Regions from separate parts of the Streptomyces sp. NPDC002640 genome, predicted to be linked through region 2. Evidence: riboswitches for the same ligand, from Rfam matches in the RefSeq annotation. Region 2 holds a riboswitch; each other region holds the start of a gene.

Region 1 (3,264 bases), on a different contig from region 2:
AGGCCCAGGGCGCCTCGGTCAACCACGTCAAGATCGGCATCAAGCTGCTGCTGCTGATCGTGATCCTCGGCCTGGTCTACGTGAAGCGTGACGAGGAGCGGGTGTCCAAGGGGCAGTTCGCCCTGGTGGGGGCGCTCACCACGGTCAACATCTTCATCGCGGTGCTGTGGACGTGATCCCGCGTCCCTGACGCGTACCGCGACGGCCCGCACGCCAGGAGCGTGCGGGCCGTCGCGCGTCCTCGGGGCCGTTCAGGAGGGGCGCACGATGCTGTGGATGGAGCCCTCGCCGTCGTAGTAGATCGACTCCTCGCGGACGTTCGTGCCCGGCTTCGGAGCGTGGACCATCATGCCGCCGCCGATGTAGACGCCCACGTGGGTGACGTCGTCGTAGAAGAAGACCAGGTCGCCCGGCTGCGCCTGGGAGACCGGGACGGTGGTCCCGGCGTCGACCTGGTCGTAGGTGGTGCGCGGCAGGTCCACGCCGGCGGCCTTCCAGGCGGCCTGGGTGAGACCCGAGCAGTCGTAGGAGTCCGGGCCGGTCGCGCCCCACACGTAGGGCAGGCCGATCTGGGCCTCGGCGAACGCGACGGCCTTCTGGCCCTGCGAGGCGGAGGCGTCGGTGGAGCCGCCGGAGCCGGTGTCGCCGCCGGTGGAGCCCTCCTCGGCGGCTTCCTCGGCCTCCTCGGCCGCCGCCTCCTGACGGGCCTTCTCCTCGGCGGCCTGCTGCCGTGCCAGTTCCTCGGCCTTGCGGCGGGCCTCCTCCTCCTTTGTCCGCTCGATCTCGGCGAGCCGCGCCTTCTCCTCGGCGGTCAGCTCGGCCAGCAGTTCGCGGGCGTCGCTCAGCTTCTTCTGGACGGTCGCCTTGCTGGTGCGGAGCTCCTCCTCGGAGGAGCTCAGGGTCTCCATGCTCTCGGAGGCCTCCTGCCGCTTCTCGGCGGTGGCGGCCTGCCGCTCCACGAACGCGTCGACCGCCTCCTGCTGGCGGGCGGTCAGACGGTCCATCAGCTGGGCCTGCCCGAAGTAGTCCTCGGGGGCCTCGGCGAGGAGGAAGGTGGCGGTGTCGGGGAGCGCGGTGCCGGAGCGGTACTGGGCGGCGGCGTACGAACCGAGCTTCTCGCGGGCCTCGTTCAGCTCGTCGGTGCGCTCGGCGACCTCGTCGAGCAGCTTGTCGAGCTCCTGGCGCTGGGCCTCGCTCTGCTCCTTGGCGGAGTTGTACTTCTCGGTCGCCGCCTCGGCCTGGCGGTAGAGGCCGTCGACCTTCTCCTGGACCTCTTCGAGGCTCGGGCGGTCGGACGGGGCGGCCTGGGCGGTCTGGCCCAGCAGGGCCAGGGAGGTGAGGGCGACGGTCGCCAGGGCGGGGGTGCGTATGCCCGCGAGCAGACCCGCGGGGCGGGGTTTTCGGTGCGACGCCAAGGCGGCGACTCCTTCCGTCTCCCGCCTACCGGGTCAGCTGTCGGGTTCGGGCGGCAGTTCCGGAAGGGTTGCCCTACGGTCCGGCGGGGCCGGAACGATTCACCCCAGGTGGTGCGTGCGGGCCCGGCTCCGGCGCGGGGCCGGACTCGGCGGGGGCCGCACGGACCGGCGAGGTTCGCGGGTCGGGGTCGGACGGCCCGCGCGGCACGTTAGCCAACGTGTGGGGTCCGTGTGAAGGACGGTGTGCGATATGCCCGATACGTTTTCGTGACCTTGTCCTGAGCGTGGCGCTGCGTCACACCGGGGCGGCTGGTGGTAACCATCGCCCCCGCGTCCCGCTCCTCCTGGCGTATGCCCCGCAAGGGGGTGCCGCGCGGACGCAAGGGGGTCACTCGGTGACGTCGACGACCACCCGGTTGGTCTCGAGGCCGGCCGCGGTGACGACCTGGACCTCGACGCGGCCGGGCTCGACGTCGGCCGGCACCGGCACCGTCAGCACCGTGTCGGACGGGTTGCTGAAACCGCCCGCCACCGGCACCAGCGGCACGTGGACGTTGACCGCTCCTATGCGGACGACCATCCGCGACAGACGGTCCGCGCCCTGCGCCCCCGGCGGCACGAAGCCCGCCCCGCGGATCTCGATGTCGTCGCCTGTGCGGATCGGCCCGTCGAGGTCCCCCGCCTCCCGGGCCCGCACCACGGAGAGCACGACCGGACGGCCGCCCTCCGCGTACTTGCCGGCCAGGTAGGTCGCCGCCGAGATCAGCACCACCACGGCCAGCCCCCACGGCAGGTCGGGCAACTGCTCCGGCTTGCGCGCCAGCCGGACCAGGCCGAAGACCAGCGCCACCGCGGAGATCACGACGTACTGGATGTCGGCGAAGCTGCCGCGCCCGGCGTCGTCGGTCAGCAGGTCCGCCGCGCGCGGCCGGTGCGCGCGCACCTTCTGCAGCCGCTGCCCCTGCACGCGCAGGCTCACCACCCGGCGGACCAGTACCGCGATGGCGCACACCACGGCCAGCACCGTCACCATGCCCGCCCCGCGCGCCAGGTCGAGGCCCGCGATCAGCGCGTCGCGCTCCCGGTGCCCGGAGGCGGCGGCGAGCTGGCCGGCCAGGGTGAGCACGGCGAAGGCGGTGAACAGCACCCACGCGACGGCCACCGCGCGCGAGGTGGACAGACGGTTGTCCTCGCCGATCACCGGCGCGAGCACCCCGCCGCGAGCGCGGTGGTACCAGGAGGCGGCGGAGAGCGCGGCGGCCGTCACCAGGGCCGCGAGCAGCCCGGCCGTCCGGGCCGGTGTCCATCCCGCCCCGATCGCGGTGAGGGCCTGCACCAGCAGGAGCAGCAGTACCGCTCCCCACACGGCGTAGAGCGTGACCCGCCACAGCCGTGCCAGCCAGGCCTGGCCCTCGGCCCGGCTGCGCTCGGCGACCTCCGCGGCGGACTGGGTCAGCTCGTCGGAGACCCACTGCCGCGAGGCGGACGCCGAGTGGGCGACCGCGGCGGGCAGTCCCTTTCCGGCGGCGAACTCGTCCCGCTGGTGGAGGAAGGCCGCCACGGCCTTCCGGTGTCCCGCGCGTGCGCCGTGCGGACAGTCCCCGCACGTGCAGCCGCCCTCATGGGTGTCCTTCGCCGCGTCGGCGCCCTGCCGCGCCTCCTGCACCGCCACGCCGTGTCCGCCTTCCGCAACGATCGTCACAACGGCAACTCCGCTGCCGCGTAGGGGAATTGTGCCGTACCGCCCGCCCCGTCCGGTCCACGGGGCCCGCTCCGCCGCGGGGTGCCGCCGGGAGCCGGGGGCGCGTCCCGGCCTCTCCCTTCACAACCGTCCCGGCGCCCTGCGGGT
Region 2 (3,264 bases):
TCACCCCGGAGGGCGCGGACGAGGCCGCCGACGAGAACGAGGAGGAGGCCAAGTGACCGAGCTGGCCACGATGGAGTTCCACCCGATGCCGCAGGCCGGCGAGCCCAAGCCGTGGGCCTTCCCCGCCCCCGGACGCGGCGCGCTGGACAACGGCATGACGGTCCTGCACTGCCACCGCCCCGGCCAGCAGGTCGTGGCGGTCGAGGTGCTGCTGGACGCGCCGCTCGACGCGGAGCCCGCCGGACTGGACGGCGTCGCCACCGTCATGGCGCGCGCCTTCGCCGAGGGCACCGACAAGCACTCCGCGGAGGACTTCGCCGCCGAGCTCGAACGGTGCGGCGCCACGCTGGACATGCACGCCGACCACCCCGGTGTGCGGGTCTCCCTGGAGGTGCCGGTCTCCCGGCTGCCCAAGGCCCTCGGTCTGCTCGCCGACGCGCTGCGCGCCCCCGCGTTCGCCGAGGACGAGGTGTCCCGGCTGGTCCGCAACCGGCTCGACGAGATCCCCCACGAGCTGGCCAACCCGGCCCGCCGCGCCGCCAAGGAGCTCTACAAGGAGCTCTTCCCGGCCGGGTCGCGGATGGCGCGCCCCCGCCAGGGCACCGAGGAGACGGTCGGGAAGATCGACGCGGCCGCGGTGCGCGCCTTCTACGAGCGGCACGTCCGCCCCGCCACCTCGACCGCCGTGGTGGTGGGCGACCTCACCGGCGTCGACCTCGACGCCCTGCTGGCCGAGACCCTCGGCGCGTGGACGGGCTCCCCGGCGGACCCGCACCCGGTGCCCGCGGTGACGGCGGACGACACCGGCCGCGTGGTGATCGTGGACCGCCCGGGCTCGGTGCAGACCCAGCTGCTCATCGGCCGCACCGGTCCGGACCGGCACGACCGGGTGTGGCCCGCCCAGGTGCTCGGCGCCTACTGCCTCGGCGGCACGCTCACCTCCCGGCTGGACAAGGTGCTGCGGGAGGAGAAGGGCTACACCTACGGCGTCCGCTCCTTCGCCCAGGTCCTGCGCTCCGCGCCCGACGGCTCGGGCGCGGCCCTGCTGGCCATCAGCGGCTCGGTGGACACGCCCAACACCGGCCCGGCGCTGCAGGACCTCTGGCAGGTGCTGCGCACGCTGGCCGAGGGCGGCCTGACCGACGCCGAACGCGACACCGCGGTGCAGAACCTGGTGGGCGTCGCCCCGCTGAAGTACGAGACGGCGGCCGCCGTGGCCGGCACCCTGGCCGACCAGGTGGAGCAGCACCTGCCGGACGACTTCCAGGCGACGCTCTATCAGCAGCTCGCCGCCACCGGCACCGTGGAGGCCACGGCGGCCGCGGTGAGCGCCTTCCCGGTGGACCGCCTGGTCACGGTCCTCGTCGGCGACGCCGCGCAGATCGCCGACCCGGTCCGCGACCTGGGCATCGGCGAGGTGACGGTGGTCCGCGCGGAGTAGCCGCCCGTACAGGCCGGTTCGGGCCCCGGTGACCGATCTGGTCGCCGGGGCCCGCTTCGTCCCGTTCAACGGGCGTTGCGTGGGGAAGAGTCCGGTTTGCCCTGTGGGATGCGCTACAAAAGCCTTGATCCGTTTGTGATCCGAATGATCACGCCATTAGCTTCGGTCCGGCTGTCCGCCACACTTGTGCGCCGCGCCCGCGGCGCCGGGCAGTCATCGCCTAATCCCCGTACGGCGCGAGCCAGGGGAGCCGGGGACCCACAAGCGGCAACCCCTGGGGTGAATCGGGCGCCTTCCGCACGGCGCGCGCACAACGCGCGCACGGGGGGAGACGCCCGTAGGAGACCTTCCTGCTCCGAACCCGACAGCTAACCCGGCAGGCGAGAGGGAAGGAAAGGACTCAGCCACTTCATGGCGTTCAACTGCGCCTCCGGCAGGCACCGTCGTCCCGGCCGGACCAGCCGCACCACCGCCGGCCTGGCAGGCCTCGCCGCTCTCACCACCACCGGCGTCGTCGGCACCCTGGCCACTCCCGCCTCCGCCGCCGAGACGTCCGCCGCCGAGACCTCCGTCAACGAGACCACCGGCCTGCTGCCGGTCGTCACCATCGGCGACCGCGTGGCCGACCAGATCGACGAGCAGGCCGAGGCCCAGGAGCGGGCGGCCGCCGAGAAGGCCGCCGTCGAGAAGGCCCGCAAGGAGCGCGAGGAGGCCGAGCGCCGCGCCGCCCGCGAGGCCGAGCGCGAGCGCCTGCGCCGCCTCACCATGTTCGTCAGCCCCATCGCCGGCTCCTACGTCTCCACCGGCTACCAGGCCGGCGGCGCCGTCTGGTCCTCCGGCAGCCACACCGGCGTCGACTTCCACGCCGCCGCCGGCACCCCGGTCCGTTCGGTGGGCCGCGGCACCGTGGTCGAGGCCGGCTGGGGCGGCAGCTACGGCTACCAGGTCGTCATCAAGATGCACGACGGCACCTACACCCAGTACGGCCACCTGTCCTCGGTCAGCGTCACCCCCGGCCAGGCCGTGACCCCCGGCGCGCACATCGGCCGCTCCGGCGCCACCGGCAACGTCACCGGGCCGCACCTCCACTTCGAGGCGCGGATGACCGCCGAGTACGGCAGCGACATCGACCCGGTCGCCTACCTCCGGTCCCACGGCGTGAACCTCTGACGCCACCCGCACGCGCGAAAGCCCCCGCCCCGGTTTCCCGGGCGGGGGCTTTTTCGTCGTTCCGGAAGGATTCCGGGCGCACCGGGCGGGCCTCGGCCAAAAATTCCCCGCCCGCGGGGCCTTCCCGTCGGAAATCGCCGTCGATTGCCTTAGAGTCAATTCATTCATCGAGGCGGAGGTCGGCATGCGTATTCCCGCGCATTCGGTATGCACGGCGATCCGGGACGACATCGTCGCAGGCGTCCACGAGCGGGGAAGCCGGCTGACCGAGGAAGTGCTCGCCCGGCGCTACGGGGTCTCCCGGGTCCCGGTCCGCGAGGCGCTGCGCACCCTGGAGGCGGAGGGCTTCGTGGTCACCCGGCGCCACGCCGGGGCCTGTGTGGCCGAGCCGACCGAGCAGGAGGCCGCCGACCTGCTGGAGATGCGGCTGCTGCTCGAGCCGCTGGGCGCCGCCCGGGCCGCGCAGCGCCGCACCGAGGCCCACCTCAAGGTGCTCCGCGGCCTGGTCAGGCTGGGGCAGGAGCGGGCGCGGCGGGGCTACGGCGAGGACCTGCGGTCCTTGGGCGGCTGGTTCCACGAGACGCTCGCGCAGGCCTGCGGCAGCGGCGCCCTGACCTCGTCCCTCACCCAGCTGCGGCACAAGATCGCCTGGA
Region 3 (3,264 bases), on a different contig from region 2:
GGGCCAGCTGCTCGCCTACTTCGGCCAGGAGGCAGAGAAGGAGCACTGCGGCAACTGCGACACCTGCCTCAGCCCGCCGGAGACCTGGGACGCCACGGTGGCCGCGCAGAAGGCGCTGTCCACCGTGGTCCGGCTGGACCGTGAACGGCGCCAGAAGTTCGGCGCCACCCAGATCACCGACATCCTGCTCGGCAAGCGCACGGCCAAGGTGATCCAGTTCGACCACGACCAGCTCTCGGTCTTCGGCATCGGCGAGGACCTGGCCGAGGGCGAGTGGCGCGGCGTGATCCGCCAACTGCTGGCCCAGGGCCTGCTGTCGGTGGAGGGCGAGTACGGCACGCTGGTGCTGACCGAGGGCAGCGCCGCCGTGCTGCGCGGCGAGCGGCAGGTGCCGATGCGCAAGGAGCCCAAGAAGGCGCCCTCCGCCCGTGGTGAGCGCAAGGCCAAGGCCGCGGCTGCCGCGGCCGAGCTGCCCGAGGAACTCCAGCCGGTCTTCGAGGCGCTGCGCGCGTGGCGGGCCGAGTGGGCCCGTGAGCAGGGCGTCCCCGCCTACGTCGTCTTCCATGACGCCACGCTGCGCGAGATCGCGGCGGCCCGCCCGTCCTCGGTGGACGAGCTCCGCGGGATCAGCGGCATCGGCGAGAAGAAGCTGGCCACCCACGGCGAGAGCGTGGTCGAACTCCTGGCCTCGCTGGACGAGTGATCGCTCAGATGAGATGACCAACGCCCTATTGCACACATCACGCTGAGCTGTCAACCCGTCACGGGGGCGCGCCGGAGGATCCGTATTCTCTGATCATGCCCGCACCCGCCGCCTATGCGCCCCCCTCCCGTGCGCTCCCCGCGTACGCGCTCGTCGCCACCGACCTGGACGGCACGCTCCTGCGTGACGACGACACCGTCTCACCCCGCACCCGCGCCGCACTGGGGTGCGCGGCCAGGGCGGGGGCCCGCCATCTGGTGGTGACCGGCCGCCCCGCGCCGCGGGTCCGCGACCTGCTCGCCGGCATCGGCGGCGGCTTCGCGGTGTGCGGCCAGGGCGCCCAGCTCTACGACGCCGACCGGGACCGCCTGGTGTGGTCGATGACCCTGGACCGGGAGCTGGCGGAGACCGCGCTCGGCAAGATCGAGGCCGAGGTGGGCCAGGTGTACGCGGCCGTCGACCAGGACGGCGTCCAGGGGCTCACGCTGATCGAGCCCGGCTACCGGATGGCGCGGCCGACGCTGCCCGCGGTGCGGGTCGGCCGGCGCGACGACCTGTGGGAGCGGCCCATCACCAAGGTGCTGCTGGCCCACCCCCGGCTGACCGACGACGAGCTGACCGCGGTGGCCGCCGCCGCGGTGGGCTCGCTGGCGACGGCGACCATGTCCGGCCCCGGCACCGTCGAACTGCAGCCGCACGGCGTCACCAAGGCGACCGGCCTGGCCATGGCGGCGTCCCGGCTGGGCCTCGGCCCGGAGGACGCCATCGCCTTCGGCGACATGCCGAACGACGTGCCCATGTTCAGATGGGCGGCCCACGGCGTCGCCATGGCCAACGCGCACGCCGACCTGAAGGCGGTGGCCGACGAGGTCACCACGACCAACGAGGACGACGGCGTGGCCGTCGTCCTCGAGCGGTTGTTCCCGTCCCCGTGAGCCACGGGTGACGGGGTCGGTCAGTAGGGACCGTTGACGTTGTCGATCGAGCCGTAGCGGTCGGCCGCGTAGTTGCAGGCGGCGACGATGTTGGCGACCGGGTCGAACGGCGAGGGCTCGGTGCCCTCGACGTGGTACGCGTCGAAGGTGGGGTCGATCACCTGCAGCAGCCCCTTGGAGGGGATGCCGTTGATCGCGTTGATGTCCCAGTCGTTGATGGCGAGCGGGTTGCCCGAGGACTCGCGCATCACGTTGCGGTGGATGCCCTCGTAGGTGCCCGGGATGCCGTTCTTCGCCATGACGGCGAGGGCCTCGCGGATCCAGCCGTCGAGGTTGTCCTGGGTGGCGGCCAGGTGAGTGACCTTGTTGCCCGGGGCGACGGCGACCTTGGCCTGGGCGGCCGAGGTCTGGGCGGCCGAGGTCTGGGCGGCCGGGGTCTCGGCGGCCCAGGCGCCGGTGGCACCCATGACCGGGGTGGCGACGACGGCCGCGGCGACGGCCAGGGCCGAGGCGGTACGGGTGAGACGGGACATTGCGCTCTTCCTTTCCGGCGCCTGCGAGGTGAGCTGTCGGGTTCGGGCCAGAAAGGCTGCCCGGCCCGTCGCCCTGGCGGGCGGCAGGCTTCACCCCGAGCCGTCCGGAGCGCGCTCCGGTCCGGCGGTGTACCTGGGTCCCCCGCTCCTGCCGTGCGTGGAATGGATCAGTGAGGACCGGACGGCGGCAGGACTCGGCGTTCCACCCGGCTGGCGCGAAACGTATGTGAGAGCGAATGTCCGAAACAAGTACGAACTCGGATGATCAAGACCCTTGATCATGGTTACGGGTGATTTGCCCCTCGCCCGCCCGCACCGGGCCACCCCAACTGGCTTTTGCCAGAGCCGAGTTCGGGCCAGCCGCCCCATCCATCCGGCCACCCGCTCCTGTGGCTCATGTCACGGATCAGCCGTTGGCCACCCAAAAGGAGTGAATGCGAAACTACCCGCACAACCCTTCTAAACCGGACAGGGGTGTCTCCGGCCATCTGGCGGGTGGGGGCTGTCGGTGATCGAAAGCTGACCGGATACGCTGAGTGGGGTGATGGCAATGACCTATCGACAAACCGTGTAACCGTCGACACACACCAGCAGACAGGAGACCCCTCGTGACCGTGGTCGGGCCGTTCGGGCTGAGGGTTCGGGACCAGGCGCTGGAGGCCGCAGTCCAGGCCGGCATGGCGGCCGTCGAGGAAGGTCTGCTCGAAGCCACCAAGAGCGAGGTCCCGTTCATCACCGAGGCCGCGCAGCACCTGGTGAAGGCGGGCGGCAAGCGGTTCCGCCCGCTGCTCGTGATGCTCGCCGCGCAGTTCGGGGACCCGGACGCCCCGGGCATCGTCCCCTCGGCCGTGGTCGTCGAGCTCACCCACCTCGCCACCCTCTACCACGACGACGTCATGGACGAGGCCGAGGTGCGCCGCGGGGTGCCCAGCGCCAACAGCCGCTGGAGCAACTCGGTCGCGGTCCTCACCGGCGACTTCCTGTTCGCGCGGGCCTCGCACATCCTGGCCGACCTGGGCCCGGAGGCGGTACGGGTGCAGGCCGAGGCGTTCGAGCGCCTGGTCACCGGCCAGATCCTGGAGACCGCCGGTCC

What was found. Region 2 has a riboswitch for cyclic di-AMP ahead of ACWD3O_RS10935 (M23 family metallopeptidase). Riboswitches for the same ligand answer to the same signal wherever they lie in the genome.
Region 1: another riboswitch for cyclic di-AMP. It lies ahead of ACWD3O_RS03580 (NlpC/P60 family protein); the one in region 2 lies ahead of ACWD3O_RS10935 (M23 family metallopeptidase).
Region 3: another riboswitch for cyclic di-AMP. It lies ahead of ACWD3O_RS04450 (transglycosylase SLT domain-containing protein); the one in region 2 lies ahead of ACWD3O_RS10935 (M23 family metallopeptidase).

The regions. Positions count from the first base shown of each region.
Region 1 covers NZ_JBSFVZ010000002.1:215,279-218,542, reverse strand. The annotation lists gene ACWD3O_RS03585 (hypothetical protein) at 1-176, shown strand, start outside; gene ACWD3O_RS03580 (NlpC/P60 family protein) at 252-1,415, opposite strand; cyclic di-AMP (ydaO/yuaA leader) riboswitch at 1,423-1,577, opposite strand; gene ACWD3O_RS03575 (hypothetical protein) at 1,804-3,087, opposite strand.
Region 2 covers NZ_JBSFVZ010000006.1:219,608-222,871, reverse strand. The annotation lists gene ACWD3O_RS10945 (M16 family metallopeptidase) at 1-56, shown strand, start outside; gene ACWD3O_RS10940 (M16 family metallopeptidase) at 53-1,441, shown strand; cyclic di-AMP (ydaO/yuaA leader) riboswitch at 1,649-1,839, shown strand; gene ACWD3O_RS10935 (M23 family metallopeptidase) at 1,853-2,611, shown strand; gene ACWD3O_RS10930 (GntR family transcriptional regulator) at 2,796-3,264, shown strand, end outside.
Region 3 covers NZ_JBSFVZ010000002.1:393,066-396,329, forward strand. The annotation lists gene recQ (DNA helicase RecQ) at 1-703, shown strand, start outside; gene ACWD3O_RS04445 (HAD family hydrolase) at 799-1,638, shown strand; gene ACWD3O_RS04450 (transglycosylase SLT domain-containing protein) at 1,659-2,171, opposite strand; cyclic di-AMP (ydaO/yuaA leader) riboswitch at 2,177-2,348, opposite strand; gene ACWD3O_RS04455 (polyprenyl synthetase family protein) at 2,780-3,264, shown strand, end outside.